One region of the Janthinobacterium sp. BHSEK genome, then DNA from elsewhere that is predicted to be linked to it. Evidence: predicted binding sites of a transcription regulator. Region 1 holds the regulator's gene; each other region holds the start of a gene.

Region 1 (4,716 bases):
GCTGCGCTTACTTGGTGGCCAGGCCGACGCGGGTAATGCCCATCTTTTTCGCTTCCGAAATGAGCTGGATCACATCGTCGTACTTGCTTTCCTTGTCGCCCGCAATCATCACGGGATAGTCGGGATTGCTTTCGTGCAAGCCACGCAGCTTGCGCAGCAGGGCGTCGCGGTTCGGTTCCGTTTCCGGCGACAGCTGTTCCTTGCCGATCACGCCGATCGACAGCGAACCATTCGGTTTCAGCACGATCTGAATATAGTCATCGGGCGGTTTCGCCGACTTTTCCGCGTTGGGCAGGTTCACCACGCTGGGATTGTTCGACGACGGCATCACCATGAAAATGATCAGCAGTACCAGCATCACGTCGATGTACGGCACGACGTTGATCTCGGACTTGAACTTGCGGCCGCGGCCGCCGCGCATGCCGCCGCTATTGAATGAGGAACCCATGGACGCTGCTCCCTCTTAGCGCGACTGGCGCTGCAAGATGTTGGAGAATTCCTCGACGAAGCTCTCGAAGCGGATCGCCAGGCGGTCGATGTCGTGCGAAAAACGGTTGTAGGCGACGACGGCGGGAATCGCCGCGAACAGGCCGATGGCGGTGGCGATCAGCGCTTCGGCAATGCCGGGCGCGACGGCGGCCAGGGTGGCTTGCTGCACGTTGGCCAGGCCGCGGAAGGCGTTCATGATGCCCCACACGGTACCGAGCAGGCCGATGTACGGCGAGACGGAGCCGACGGACGCGAGGAAGGCCAGGTGCGATTCGAGCACGTCCATTTCACGCTGGAAGGCGGCGCGCATGGCGCGGCGTGCGCCGTCGAGCACGGCGCCGACATCCAGCGCGTCGCGCGAACCGTAGGAAGCCTTGCCCTTGATGAATTCACCCATGCCGGCGTCGAAGATGCGGGCCAGCGCGCCGCTCTGGTCGCGGTTGCCGCTGGCGTTCTGGTGCAGCGCATGCAGGTTGCCGCCGGCCCAGAAGCTGCGTTCGAATTCGATGGTTTGCTTGCGCGCCTGGCGCACGGCAAACATCTTGCGGAAAATATAGGTCCAGCTGGTCAGGGAAATCAGCAGCAGCAGGGCCATGATCAGTTGCACGATCAAATGGGCATTGGTGATGAGCGCGAGGAAAGAAAGATCTTGTGTAACGTTCATTGGCTGACAGTCTGTTGGGTGAATTATCCGGGAGTGGCGGTAGGGCTCAGGCGGCGCGCATGCGGGCCGCGACGGCATCGGGCACGGCGCGCGGGCGCAGTGCCGAGTCGACGCAGCCGATCTTGACGCGGGCAGTGTTGAGCAGGCGGTCGCCGCACCAGGCTTGTTGCAGGAAAACGATGGAGGCGCGCCCCATTTTTTCTATGCTTAGGGTCAATCTTACCGTGTCATCGAGCCTGGCTGGCGCATGATAGTCGGCGTTGACGCTTTTGACAACGAACATCGCGTCGTGCTGTTCCAGCAATTGCTGCTGGCCCACGTCGATGGCGCGCAGCCATTCGGTGCGCGCGCGTTCGAAGAATTTCAGGTAATTTGCGTAATAGACGATGCCGCCGGCGTCGGTGTCTTCATAGTAGACACGTACGTTCCAGGTAAAGACTGAAGGCATGTTTATTGCGCCAGTAGTGAGATTGAGCAACATTTTACGCGATTTTTCTTCTTGTGACTGTGGGCGCTTGCTGGAAAGCCATGCAAAAGCTGCATATAAGTTGCACCGCAGCATTGTAAATCCGGCGTGTGCAATGGCAAGCCTCGTAACATACGCTTACAAGCCGCAGCCAGGTTTAAGCCCAGCTTAAGCACCGCGCGCGCGCCGGGGCGGCCTGCGGCCGTGCTCTGGCTGCGGTGGCGCGCGGCGATTATAGCTGCACGGTTGCATTCCTTGCTCAATTTGGGCACTTAACTTACAATTTGACTTCCATTACGTCTCACGTGACTGGCGAAAAGTCGGGCGATCTCCATGAGTGGCGATCGGCAAACCGGCGAAAGGTGGGCACCCACCGGGAAACGTGAGATTTTTCATCAGCCGTTCGCCTGGGTAGCCACTATGGAAAAGCACGAAGAGGCTGCCCGTCCAATGTTGTTATTCACTTAACGCCGGCTCCCCTCATTCGATCCAACCTGCCAGTACAAGCACCCTCATACTTGGAGTTTTTACATGTTTGCAAAAGATCATACCCTCGCCAACGTCGATCCTGAATTGTTCGCCGTCATTCAAAAAGAAAACACGCGCCAGCACGACCACATCGAACTGATCGCGTCGGAGAACTACACGTCACCAGCCGTAATGGAAGCGCAAGGCTCGCAGCTGACGAACAAGTACGCCGAAGGCTATCCAGGCAAGCGCTACTACGGCGGCTGCGAATACGTCGACGTGGCCGAGCAACTGGCCATCGACCGCGTGAAGCAGCTGTTCGGCGCCGAATGCGCGAACGTGCAGCCGAATTCCGGCTCGCAGGCGAACCAGGGCGTGTTCTTCGCCATGCTGAAACCGGGCGACCTGATCATGGGCATGTCGCTGGCCGAAGGCGGCCACCTGACCCACGGCATGCCGCTGAACATGTCCGGCAAATGGTTTGACGTCGTGTCGTATGGCTTGACGGCGGAAGAAGACATCGACTACGAGGCGATGGAACGCCTGGCCCGCGAGCGCAAGCCGAAGCTGATCATTGCCGGCGCATCCGCGTTCTCGAAAAAGATCGACTTCGAACGCTTCGGCAAGATCGCCAAGGAAGTGGGTGCCTACTTCATGGTCGACATGGCCCACTACGCGGGCCTGATCGCCGCCGGCCTGTACCCGAACCCGGTGCCGTTCGCCGACTTCGTCACCTCGACCACACACAAATCCTTGCGCGGCCCGCGCGGCGGCATCATCCTGATGAAGGCCGAACACGAAAAAGCCATCAACTCGGCCATTTTCCCCGGCATCCAGGGCGGCCCGCTGATGCACGTGATTGCCGGCAAGGCCGTCGCCTTCAAGGAAGCGCTGAGCCCTGAATTCGTCGAATACCAGAAGCAAGTGATCAAGAACGCCGACGTGCTGGCGAAAACCCTGATCAAGCGCGGCCTGCGCATCGTGTCCGGCGGCACCGAGTCGCACGTCATGCTGGTCGACCTGCGCGCCAAGAACCTGACGGGCAAGGAAGCCGAAGCCATCCTCGGTTCCGCGCACATCACCTGCAACAAGAACGGCATCCCGAACGACCCGCAAAAACCTTTCGTCACCTCGGGCATCCGCCTGGGCAGCCCGGCGATGACGACGCGCGGTTTCAAGGAAGCGCAAGCGGAAGAAGTGGGCAACCTGATCGCCGACGTGCTGGACAATCCGCATGACGCCGCCACCATCGAGCGCGTGAAAGCGGCCGTGAAGGTGCTGGCCGACGCGCACCCTGTGTACGCAGCATAATTATTTGTCCAGAATGTGTCATACGGAGTAAGATTCTGTATGACACATTCCTTCGTGCCCCAGGGCGCCCGGAGTGATTCGGGCGCCCTTTGTACAAGGGCGGCGATTTCCCGCAATTATTACTATAAAGTTGTAGCCAGCCCATGAAATGTCCATTTTGCCAGCACGGCGACACCCAGGTTCTCGATACGCGCGTATCGGAGGAAGGGGATGCCATTCGGCGCCGCCGCCGCTGCGGCAAATGCGACAAGCGTTTCACGACCTACGAACGCATTGAACTTATCATGCCGGCCGTCGTCAAAAAGAATGGCAGCCGGACGGAGTTCGCTGCGGATAAGTTGCGCGGCAGTTTGATGCTGGCCTTGCGCAAGCGTCCCGTCGCGGCCGCCTCGGTGGATACGGCCATCGCCTCCATCCAGGAAAAACTGCTGACCAGCGGCTTGCGTGAAGTCGATTCCGGCTATATCGGCGAACTCGTCATGCAGGAACTCAAGCGCCTCGACAAGATCGCCTACATCCGCTTTGCCTCAGTGTATAAAAATTTCGAAGACCTGGCCGAGTTCCAGGATGCGATTGCCGAAGTGGGGCAGGCGCGCAAGCCCTGACGCTCACTTTATCGGCGACGGGGCCGCTCATGCGCCCCGTTTTGCGCCCCGTTTTCAACACGCCAGCGTTCGCCTGGCAAGCGGCCTGATCAATCCCTACGCTGTTCTTCCCACCTTATCGCCGTGGTGTTTGCGCCAGCGCAGATCCGGATTTTTGCGCGCGCCTATCTTGTAGCTGGGCCGCCTGTTCTTGCGACTCTTTCTGCGGAAGGGAGCAAGGCATGCGCAATGGCGGTCGCGACAAGTTTCTGGCCGGTGGCAGCAGCCTCGTCGAGGTGCTGGTGTCGCTGCTGCTGTTGGCGCTGGGCCTGCTGGGAGCCAGCATTTTGCAACTGCATTCCCTGCGCGCGCGCCACGAGTCCGCGCTATTGTCGGCGGGCGCGCAGCTGGCCGCCGGCATGGCCGAACGCATGCGCGCGAACGGCGTGCTCATGAATGGCCCCGATGCCAGCAATCCCTATTTGAACGTAGCCTACGCGGCGGCGGCGGACGGCGCCGACGCTGGCGGTGGTGCACCCGACTGCTTCGGCGCTGCTGCCTGCGGCGCGGCGGAACTGGCGCAATTCGACATCGCCGAGTGGAAACAGCAACTGCATGCGGCCTTGCCCGGCGCGCGCCTGCATATCTGCCGCGATGCCTCTGTCTGGGATGCCGCCGCGCAGGGCTTGCACTGGGCGTGCAGCGGCGGCAAGGGCGCGCCCATCGTCATCAAG
Region 2 (4,716 bases), on a different contig from region 1:
GCACGGATCCTTGAACGTGATCCATGGGTGGCCCGTTTCAAACAGCATCGACAGCATCTTGCGCCACAGGTCCAGCGCCGCGATCTTCTTGAAGACGCGGATTTCGCCGGCGGCGGCCTTGGCTTCGTAGCCCAGGTAAGCCTGTTCAAAGGCCTTGCCGACCTTGTCGTGCAGGTCAGGCGTGTCCGACGGCGAGAACAGGGTCCATTCGCCTTTTTCCATGACGCGCTTCATGAACATGTCGGGAATCCAGTTCGCCGTGTTCATGTCGTGCGTGCGGCGGCGGTCGTCGCCCGTGTTCTTGCGCAGGTCGAGGAATTCCTCGATGTCCATGTGCCAGGTTTCCAGGTAGGCGCAGACGGCGCCCTTGCGCTTGCCGCCCTGGTTGACTGCCACGGCCGTGTCGTTGACCACTTTCAGGAACGGCACCACGCCTTGCGACTTGCCGTTGGTGCCCTTGATGTGGGCGCCCAGGGCGCGCACCGGCGTCCAGTCGTTACCCAGGCCGCCGGCGAACTTGGCCAGCAGCGCGTTGTCCTTGATGGCGTCGTAGATGCCTTCCAGGTCATCGGAGACGGTGCTCAGGTAGCACGACGACAGCTGCGAGCGCAGGGTGCCCGAATTGAACAGGGTCGGGGTCGAGCTCATGAAGTCGAACGAGGACAGCAGGCTGTAGAACTCGATGGCGCGCGCTTCGCGGTCCGCTTCGTTCAGCGCCAGGCCCATGGCCACGCGCATGTAGAACGCTTGCGGCATTTCGATGCGCACGTCCTGGATGTGCAGGAAGTAGCGGTCGTACAGGGTTTGCAGGCCGATGTAGCCGAACTGCAAGTCGCGGTCGGCGACGATGGCTTTGGCCAGGCGTTCCAGGTCGAAACTGGCGAGTACCGGGTTCAGCAGCTCGGCGGCGATGCCCTTGGCGATATATTGCGGGAAATACGTCAGGTATTCGGCGGCGGCCGCCGCTTGCGGCACTTCCTTGCCGAACACTTCCTTGCGCACCGTGTGCAGCAGGATGCGGGCCGTGACCTGGCTGTAGGCCGGGTCTTTTTCCATCAGCGCGCGCGCCGCCAGGATGGCCGACTTGTGCAGCTCTTCGACGGGCACGCCGTCGTACAGGTTCTTCACGGTCTCGGCCAGGATGGCGTCGGCATCGACGTGCTTTTCCAGGCCGGCGCAGGCGGCGTTGATCAGGTCGCGCACTTCCTGCATGTCCAGCAGGCGGCGCACGCCGTTATCAAGCACGTTCAATTGTGGTGCGGAAACTTGCGCGGAAGCGCCTTGCGCTTCCTTCTGCAGGCGGCGCTCTTCCATGTGCTTGGCACGGTACAGCACGTAGGCACGCGCCACGTCGTGCTCGCCCGAACGCATCAGCGACAGTTCCACCTGGTCTTGCACGTCTTCGATATGGAAGGTGCCGCCGCCCGGATGGCGGCGCACCAGCGCGGCGACGACGCCGTCGGTCAGCTGTTCCACCAGTTCGCGGATGCGTGCCGAGGCTGCGCCCTGGCCGCCGTTAACGGCCAAAAACGCCTTGGTCATGGCGATGGCGATCTTCGAAGGCTCAAATGCCACCACCGCGCCGTTGCGGCGGATGATGCGATAGTCGCCCAATGCCGCGCCCGTGCTCGCCACGCTGTTGGCCGCGCCTGGCGCTGGCGATACTGGCGTTGGATGGATGGAAATATCTTGTGGTGATTGCATTGAAGCTCCCGTTGTCAGCTAAAGTCAGCCTGCAGTTTTGCTGCCGCGTGTGTTGTTGAATAGAACGCCCGATAATCAGGGTTTCTTCAGATATTTGTTGCTAAATAGTAAATTCATAATGCATACAACCGTGTCAGAATCCATATCGCCACACCGCACTGCCCGGCTGGCGCGAAACACGATCAAGGGTGATAAACCGCCAGTTCCAGTGCTTTATCAGCAATCCGGGTAGCTTTGACAATAATTCTGAAAACGTCTGTGATGGCACTACATATAGTCTTTACATCCAACTTCTTCACTAATTGTAGTGCCCATCGAAGGGCGATGCAATAGTTTTCCGGCATCCGCGGGCGTAATTTTTTGTATTTTCATATACGATTTCGGTTGACTTTTCAGGGTATGGATGGAAAGCCCAATCCCCGCGAAGTAAGCGCTAACGCAGGCTGCCCGCGCAGGGTTTCCAGCCAGCATACTTGGTAAAAATGCCAGTCAAAAAACGGCCCCGGATCCGTCTTCCTTCCCGGCGCGATATGCTCGTGGCCACGTACCTGGGACAGCCCGTAGCGCGCCACCAGCGCCGCCGTCAGCCCTGCCAGCACGCGGTATTGCTGCCGCTGAAAGGGGACAAAGTCCGAGCCTTCCATTTCGATACCGATCGAATAGCCATTGCACTGCGGGCGTCCTTCGAACATGGACGCGCCCGCATGCCAGGCACGTTGATCAGTAGAAACATATTGCAACAGCGCGCCATCGCGCCGCACAAAAAAGTGCGCCGACACCTGCAAGCCACGCAGGTCGGCGAAAGAAGGATCGGCATTATAATCTACCCGGCCCGTAAACAAGTCCGACACATGCGGCCCGCCGAAGTGGCCGCCCGGCAAGCTGATGTTATGAATCACCAGCAAGTCGACCTGCGCACCGTCCGGGCGCGCATCGTGGTAGGGGGAGTCATAGCGCAGCGCGCCGTCGCACCAGCCGTCTTCATCTATCGTCCATGCGCTCATCAAGTAAGGCTTCCTGTATCGTCAATTTCTGCATGCGGTAACGCAACTGGCGCACGCTCAGGCCCAGCTGGCGCGCCGCCCGCGCGCGGTGGTAGCGCGCCTGCACCAGCGCCTGCAGGATCATGTCGCGCTCGGCCTGGCGCAGATACACGTCCAGCGGCAGGATGGGGGCCATGCCATATGCCGCCATGCCGGGCAGGCACAGTTGCCGCTCCGGCAAGTCCGGCGGTGCCGGCGCCGCCCGCAACGGCATGCTGCCCGCCGCGGACGGCAAGGCCAGCCCGTCGAGCGCGATCACGCCGCCGTCGGCAAAGGCCAGCGCCCGCTCCAGCACGTTTTCCAGTTCGCGCACATTGCCGGGAAACGCATACGCGGCCAGGGCCGCCAGCACGGGCGGCGTCAGGCTCACGGTCCGGCGTGGCGACAGGCGCGCGAGGATCACCTCACATAATACCTGCAGATCGCCGCGCCGCTCGCGCAGCGGCGGCAGCGCCAGCTCGATCACATTCAGGCGGTAAAACAGGTCCTGGCGGAACGTGCCGGCGGCCACGCCGCGCGCCAGGCCATGCTGGCTGGCGCACAGGATGCGCACGTCGACGGCCTCGTCGGCACTGCCGCCCAGCCTGCGCACGCGGCGCTCCTGCAGCACGCGCAGCAGTTTTACCTGCATGGCCAGCGGCAGGTCGTCGACTTCGTCGAGCAGCAGGCTGCCGCCATGGGCCGCCTGGAACAAGCCCTGGCGCTCGTGCAGCGCGCCCGTGTAGGCGCCCGGGCGGCAGCCAAAGAATTCCGCTTCCATCAGCGCTTCGGGAATGGCGCCGCAGTTGACGGCGATAAACGGGAAGCCGGCGCGCGCGCCCTGCGCATGGATGGCACGCGCCGCCAATTCCTTGCCCGTGCCCGATTCGCCGCGGATGGCCACCGGCGCGCCGCAGCGGGCGATGCGGCTTATCTGCGCGCGCAGCGCCTGCATGGGCAGCGAATTACCGCTCAGTTGCGGCGCCGGCGGCATGCCGGCGGCGGTCACGGTCTGCTGGCTGGTGCGGGGACTGGACATGGGAGCGCGCCTTTCTGCAATGGCGGTGGCGAACCGCCTGCTGCAGATGCTACGCCGGACGAATGCCGGAGGCCGTTACGATACGGATGAGCAACGCGCGCCTGCTGGCCTGCCCTTACACGGTGGCGTGCGCGTGGCTGCAGTAATCGTGGCCCTTGGCCTGCACGTTTTCCGAGGCCGGGTAGTACACGCCGCAATGGGCGCAGCACAGCATCAGCTCGGCATCGGGCAATTCCTGCGGCCGGCCCGGCGGGGTGAACGGGTTCGGCGGCTGCTGCGCGCGGGCACGCTGCTGCATGCCCCGGATCTTGCTGCGGATAGCAAACAGCACCAGGAACACCAGCGCCAGCCAGAATAAAACACGTGTCATGCGAATCCCCGGTGTAAAACCACTTCCAGTACAAAACGGCTGCCGACATAGGCCAGCAGCAAGGTGGCGAAACCGGCCAAGGTGAAGCTCAGGGCCGTCTTGCCGCGCCAGCCGCGAAAGCGGCGCCCCGCCAGCAGGGCGGCAAACAGTAGCCACGACAGCATGGTAAATACGGATTTGTGATCCCAGTTGAGCGCCTTGCCAAATAATTGCTCGGAAAACACAATGCCCGACAGCACGGTCAGGCTGAGCAGGATGAAGCCCAGGCCGATCATGCGGAACAGCAACTTTTCCATCGTCAACAGGGCTGGCAGCTGGTCCAGCGCGCTGCCGATGAAGCCGCGACTCTCGCTGCGCGTATGCAGGCGCGATTCCTGCAGCGCCATCAGCACGGCGTGAAAGGCGGCAATCGTCAAGGTGCTGTAGGCGAGCACGGCCACGGCGATATGCCAGCCGAAGACGGCCGACTTGCCTTCCATGCTGACCTGGCTGCCGGGAAAGGCCCAGGCCAGGCCGATGGCGATGACGGCGCTGGGCATGACCATGCGGCGCAGTCCATCCAGGCTGAAATTGCGGTTCTC
Region 3 (4,716 bases), on a different contig from region 1:
CCTTGCGCCACTTCCAGCACGGCGTTTTCGCTGCGCAGGAAGTGGCAGATGCTGCGCTGATTGATCAATATACCCTTGGGTTTGCCCGTGGAGCCGGACGTGTAGATCACGTACGCCGGGTGTTCGGGCAAGACTGTGCCGCGCGCGGGCAGCAGTTCGCCCGGCGCGGCGGGGGCCAGCAGGCTTTCCGCCGTCCATACGGGACGCTGGACGCCGGCCTGCTCCAGGCGCGGCGCGAACTGCGCGCAGCTGACGACGCCGGCACCGTTGGCGTCATCGAGGCACACCTGCAGGCGCTCGACGGGTGTGTCTTCATCGACGGGCAGCCAGGCGGCGCCCGCCTTGGCGATGGCCGCCTGCATCAGCAGCAAAGGGGCGCCGCGCGGCAGCCATAGTCCCACGATGTCGCCGGGCTTGACGCCGGCCGCCACCAGGCGCGATGCCGCCAGGCCCGCTTGCGCATCGAGTTCCGCATAGGTGATGCGGCGCGCGCCATCGATCAGGGCGATGTGCTGCGGGCAGCGGCGCGCCGTCGCTTCCAGCAGGTCGGCCAGCACTTCCTCGCGCAGCAAATCCGGTCGCGGCGGGCCGTACAGGATGTCGGCGTGGGTGGAGGTGGTGCCTGGACTGACTGCGGTGAAATCGTTCATGGATGACGCTTATCTGTAATGCGGAATGAAGAATCTGATGGGCCGCGCATGGTGCGCGGCGCAGTTGATACATTACAGTACGCAAGACATTTCAGCGTTGCAGAACGGGGAATTTTGTAGAGTTTTCAGCCATTATGTGGCGGCTGGATCAACTGCCATGATTACGGAATGTAAATCGCGGAAACATGGCGCCGATTTGCGCCACAGTAGCCGCCGCCGGATAGCCGTGCAGGGGGCGGCCGGACAGCGCCGCGTCCGCGCAGCCTTCGGCGCGGAACTGCTGCAGCACGTAGTTGTCGACGCCTTTCGCGGCCAGGGTGGCGGCCAGTGCCAGCAGCTGTGCGTCCGGCAGCAGGTCCGGGTGGGTGGTGGTGCGGCATTCGTAGGCGACGCCGCTGGCGAGGATGGCGTCGAGGCAGGCGCGCGCCGGGTCGCCGCTGCCGGCCACGCGGGTCACATGGCGATAGTCGGCAAACGGCGCCTTGATGTCGAAGCCGACCCAGTCGACCAGGGGCAGCACTTCCTGCAGGCGCTGCGGATAGATGCAGGCCGTGTGCAGGCCGATGCCGAAACCCAGCGCTTGGACGTCCTGCATGGCGCGCCCCAGCGCCGGGTCCATGCACGCCTCGCCGCCGCTGAAGACGACGGCGTCGACCAGGCCCACGCGGCGGCGCAGCCAGGTCAGGACGTCCTGCCACGGCATGGCGCCTGCCGGCGTGCGCGCCTGCAAGTGCGGATTGTGGCAATAGCCGCAACGCCAGGGGCAGCCCTGCACGAAGACCACGGCGGCCAGCTTGCCCGGGTAGTCGGTGGCGGAAAAGGGCGTCAGGCCGCCCACTTTCAACTCAGCCATGGCAGGCGGGCTGGCCAAGCCGTGCGCCCGCTTCCGTAAAATACTGGCGCTCGTGGAATTCGCCCTGCTTGCCGATGTTGAACGAGGCGACGGGGCGGTGGTAGCCCATCACGCGGGTCCAGATTTCGCAGCGCTGGCGTTCGGTGTCGAGCAGGGTGATGGCGGGAGTGAAGTCGGGACGTGCATTCATGGCGTTTCCTCAAGTGATGGAGCAGGGTGGGCCTGCTTGCGGGCGATCAGCTCCGCGTCGCAGGTGGGGCAAAATTCATGTTTGCCGGCCAGATAGCCGTGGCGCGGGCAGATGGAAAACGTGGGCGTGACGGTGATGTAGGGCAGCGAGAAGCGGCTCAGGGCGCGTTTCACCAGCTCGCGGCAGGCATTCGCGTCCGACAGCGCTTCCGTCATGTACAGGTGCAGCACCGTGCCGCCCGTGTACTTGCGCTGCAGCGCATCCTGCAATTCCAGCGCCTCGAAGGGGTCGTCCGTGTGGCCGACGGGCAGCTGCGACGAATTTGTATAGTATGGATTGTCGACGGTGCCCGCCTGCAGGATGGCGGGATAGCGCTTGCGGTCTTCGCGGGCGAAGCGGTACGTCGTGCCTTCGGCCGGCGTCGCTTCCAGGTTGTACATATGGCCCGTCTCTTCCTGGAAGGCCACCATGCGGGCGCGCACGTGGTCGAGCAGGCGGATCGCCAGCGCATGGCCCTCGGGACTCGTGATGTCCCAGGCGTCGCCGCTGAAATTGCGGATCATCTCGTTGATGCCGTTCACGCCCAGCGTGGAAAAGTGGTTGCGCAGGGTGCCCAGGTAGCGCTTCGTGTACGGGAACAGGCCCTGCTGCATCAGTTCCTCGATGGTGCGGCGCTTGATTTCCAGGCTGGTCTTGCCCAGTTCCAGCAGGCGGTCCAGGTCCGCCATCAACGCCGCTTCGTCGCCGCGCCACAGGTGGCCCAGGCGCGCGCAGTTGATGGTCACCACGCCCAGGGAACCCGTCTGCTCGGCGGAACCGAACAGGCCATTGCCCCTTTTCAGCAGTTCGCGCAAGTCCAGCTGCAATCGGCAGCACATGGAGCGGATCATGTTCGGCTTGAGTTCCGAATTGATGAAGTTCTGGAAGTAGGGCAGGCCGTAGCGGGCCGTCATCTCGAACAGGCGTTCCGCGTTTTCGCTATGCCAGTCGAAATCCTCGGTGATGTTGTAGGTGGGGATGGGGAAGGTGAAGACTCTGCCCTTGGCATCGCCCGCCATCATGATCTCGATATAGGCGCGGTTGATCATGTCCATCTCCGCCTGCAGCTCGCCATAGCTGAAGTCCATCTCCTGGCCGGCGATGACGGGAATCTGCTCGCGCAGGTCGTCCGGGCAGACCCAGTCGAAGGTGAGGTTGGTGAACGGCGTCTGCGTGCCCCAGCGCGATGGCACGTTGAGGTTGAAGATCAGCTCCTGCATGTACTGGCGCACGTCTTCATAGCGCAGGCTGTCCTGGCGGATGTAGGGCGCCATATAGGTGTCGAAGGAGCTGAACGCCTGCGCGCCGGCCCATTCGTTCTGCAGGGTGCCGAGGAAATTGACGATCTGGCCGATGGCGCTCGACATGTGCTTGGGCGGACCCGATTCGATCTTGCCCGGCACGCCATTCAAGCCTTCGTGCAGCAGGGTGCGCAGCGACCAGCCGGCGCAATAGCCGGCCAGCATGTCGAGGTCGTGGATGTGCAGCGCCGCTTCGCGGTGCGCCGCGCCCACTTCCGGCGGATACACCTGGTCCAGCCAGTAGTTGGCGATGACCTTGCCCGACACGTTGAGTATCAGGCCGCCCAGCGAGTAACCCTGGTTGGCGTTGGCGTTGACACGCCAGTCGCGCCGGTCCAGGTATTCATTGATGGACGCGGCGACATCGACCTGGCCGCGCATGGATGGAACTGCATTTGTCGTCATGAAACCTCCAATAAACACAACATGCGGTGTTTTTATGGAGATTAATCACTAAATATAGTGACGTCAAAGGGCGCGTGCAGTTGCGTGGCGAATCCTTGATGCAGGTGAAAAAAGCATCCCCCGTTTACTTTTTCGCGCGTCCCTGGTGCAGGATGAAGCAGCTCAGGCCAAAATGCGCGGCGGCGCAGGCGGCGATGCTGATGCTGGAGGCGGGCAGCACGTGCGCCCAGATTTCCAGCGGTGAGAAGGTGCTCCAGCTGGCGACGCGGATATCGAACGTGACGTAGTTCGCCAGCAGCCAGTACAAGGCCAGCAAGCCCGTGCTGGTGGCGGCCTGGCGCACCACGGGCATGGCGCGGCGGGAGAGGACGGCTTGCAGGAACAGCAGCAGCACGCCCGGATACGCGCCCAGCACCTCGGGCGACAGCATGGACAGCGCCTCGGCGTCGTAGCCTTCCGTGGGCGCGGCCCACTGCACCTGCAGCACGGTGAGGAACAGGGTGAGCAGGAAGATCAGCAGCGGTTTGCGGGGCATGGCGGGCAATTGGACAGGGAGAAAAGGGGGGCATTTTACAGCCAGGTCAAGCAAGTTGAACGCGCGCCAGCCATGCATGCATTCCTTCACCTGCGTCAAGGACTGGGCGGTATGGGCGGGGCTATAGTCTGCACCCTGAGCCGATACAGGACTGTGAACACCATGATGCTTGAATCAACCACCGCCACCCGCGTGGCCGGACCGCTGGAACTGGTCTGCCCCGCCGGCAGCCTGCCCGCCTTGAAAGCGGCCGTCGACAATGGCGCCGACACCGTCTACCTGGGCTTTCGCGACGCCACCAATGCGCGCAATTTCGCCGGCCTCAATTTCGACGAGAAGGCCATCGCCGAGGGCGTGCGCTACGCCCACCAATATGGACGCAAGGTGCTGCTGGCGCTGAACACCTATCCGCAGCCGCACAACTGGGCCGTGTGGCGCAGCGCCATCGACCGCGCCGCGCAGGCCGGCATCGACGCCATGATCGTGGCCGATCCGGGCTTGATGGCGTATGCAAGCGAGCACCACCCGCAGCTGCGCCTGCACCTGTCCGTGCAGGGCTCGGCCACCAACTACGAAGCCATCAATTTTTACCATGAACACTTCGGCATCGCCCGCGCCGTGCTGCCCCGCGTGCTGTCGATGGCGCAGGTCGAGCAATTGATCGCCAAGACGGAAGTCGAGATCGAGGTCTTCGGCTTCGGCAGCCTGTGCGTGATGGTCGAGGGACGCTGCGCGCTGTCCTC

Evidence for each region. Region 1 encodes NrdR, which represses ribonucleotide reductase genes. Its sites were predicted from a motif close to CACNANATNTNGTG; they were not measured.
Region 2: a site for NrdR is predicted at 1,970-1,983, ahead of AC0V2Y_RS17610 (ribonucleoside-diphosphate reductase subunit alpha). Genes of this name have one in related genera too.
Region 3: a site for NrdR is predicted at 3,485-3,498, ahead of AC0V2Y_RS24375 (ribonucleoside triphosphate reductase). Genes of this name have one in related genera too.

Annotation. Positions count from the first base shown of each region.
Region 1 covers NZ_JBWBYV010000025.1:17,834-22,549, reverse strand. The annotation lists gene AC0V2Y_RS10205 (ExbD/TolR family protein) at 8-448, opposite strand; gene tolQ (protein TolQ) at 464-1,153, opposite strand; gene ybgC (tol-pal system-associated acyl-CoA thioesterase) at 1,200-1,601, opposite strand; ZMP/ZTP riboswitch at 1,915-2,039, shown strand; gene glyA (serine hydroxymethyltransferase) at 2,151-3,398, shown strand; gene nrdR (transcriptional regulator NrdR) at 3,542-4,003, shown strand; gene pilV (type IV pilus modification protein PilV) at 4,225-4,716, shown strand, end outside.
Region 2 covers NZ_JBWBYV010000049.1:88,813-93,528, reverse strand. The annotation lists gene AC0V2Y_RS17610 (ribonucleoside-diphosphate reductase subunit alpha) at 1-1,704, opposite strand, end outside; gene ampD (1,6-anhydro-N-acetylmuramyl-L-alanine amidase AmpD) at 2,097-2,708, opposite strand; gene AC0V2Y_RS17600 (sigma-54 interaction domain-containing protein) at 2,686-3,765, opposite strand; gene AC0V2Y_RS17595 (PP0621 family protein) at 3,881-4,135, opposite strand; gene AC0V2Y_RS17590 (cytochrome C assembly family protein) at 4,132-4,716, opposite strand, start outside.
Region 3 covers NZ_JBWBYV010000083.1:12,207-16,922, forward strand. The annotation lists gene AC0V2Y_RS24360 (Pls/PosA family non-ribosomal peptide synthetase) at 1-650, opposite strand, end outside; gene AC0V2Y_RS24365 (anaerobic ribonucleoside-triphosphate reductase activating protein) at 799-1,503, opposite strand; gene nrdD (anaerobic ribonucleoside-triphosphate reductase) at 1,496-1,693, opposite strand; gene AC0V2Y_RS24375 (ribonucleoside triphosphate reductase) at 1,690-3,438, opposite strand; gene AC0V2Y_RS24380 (hypothetical protein) at 3,563-3,973, opposite strand; gene ubiU (ubiquinone anaerobic biosynthesis protein UbiU) at 4,136-4,716, shown strand, end outside.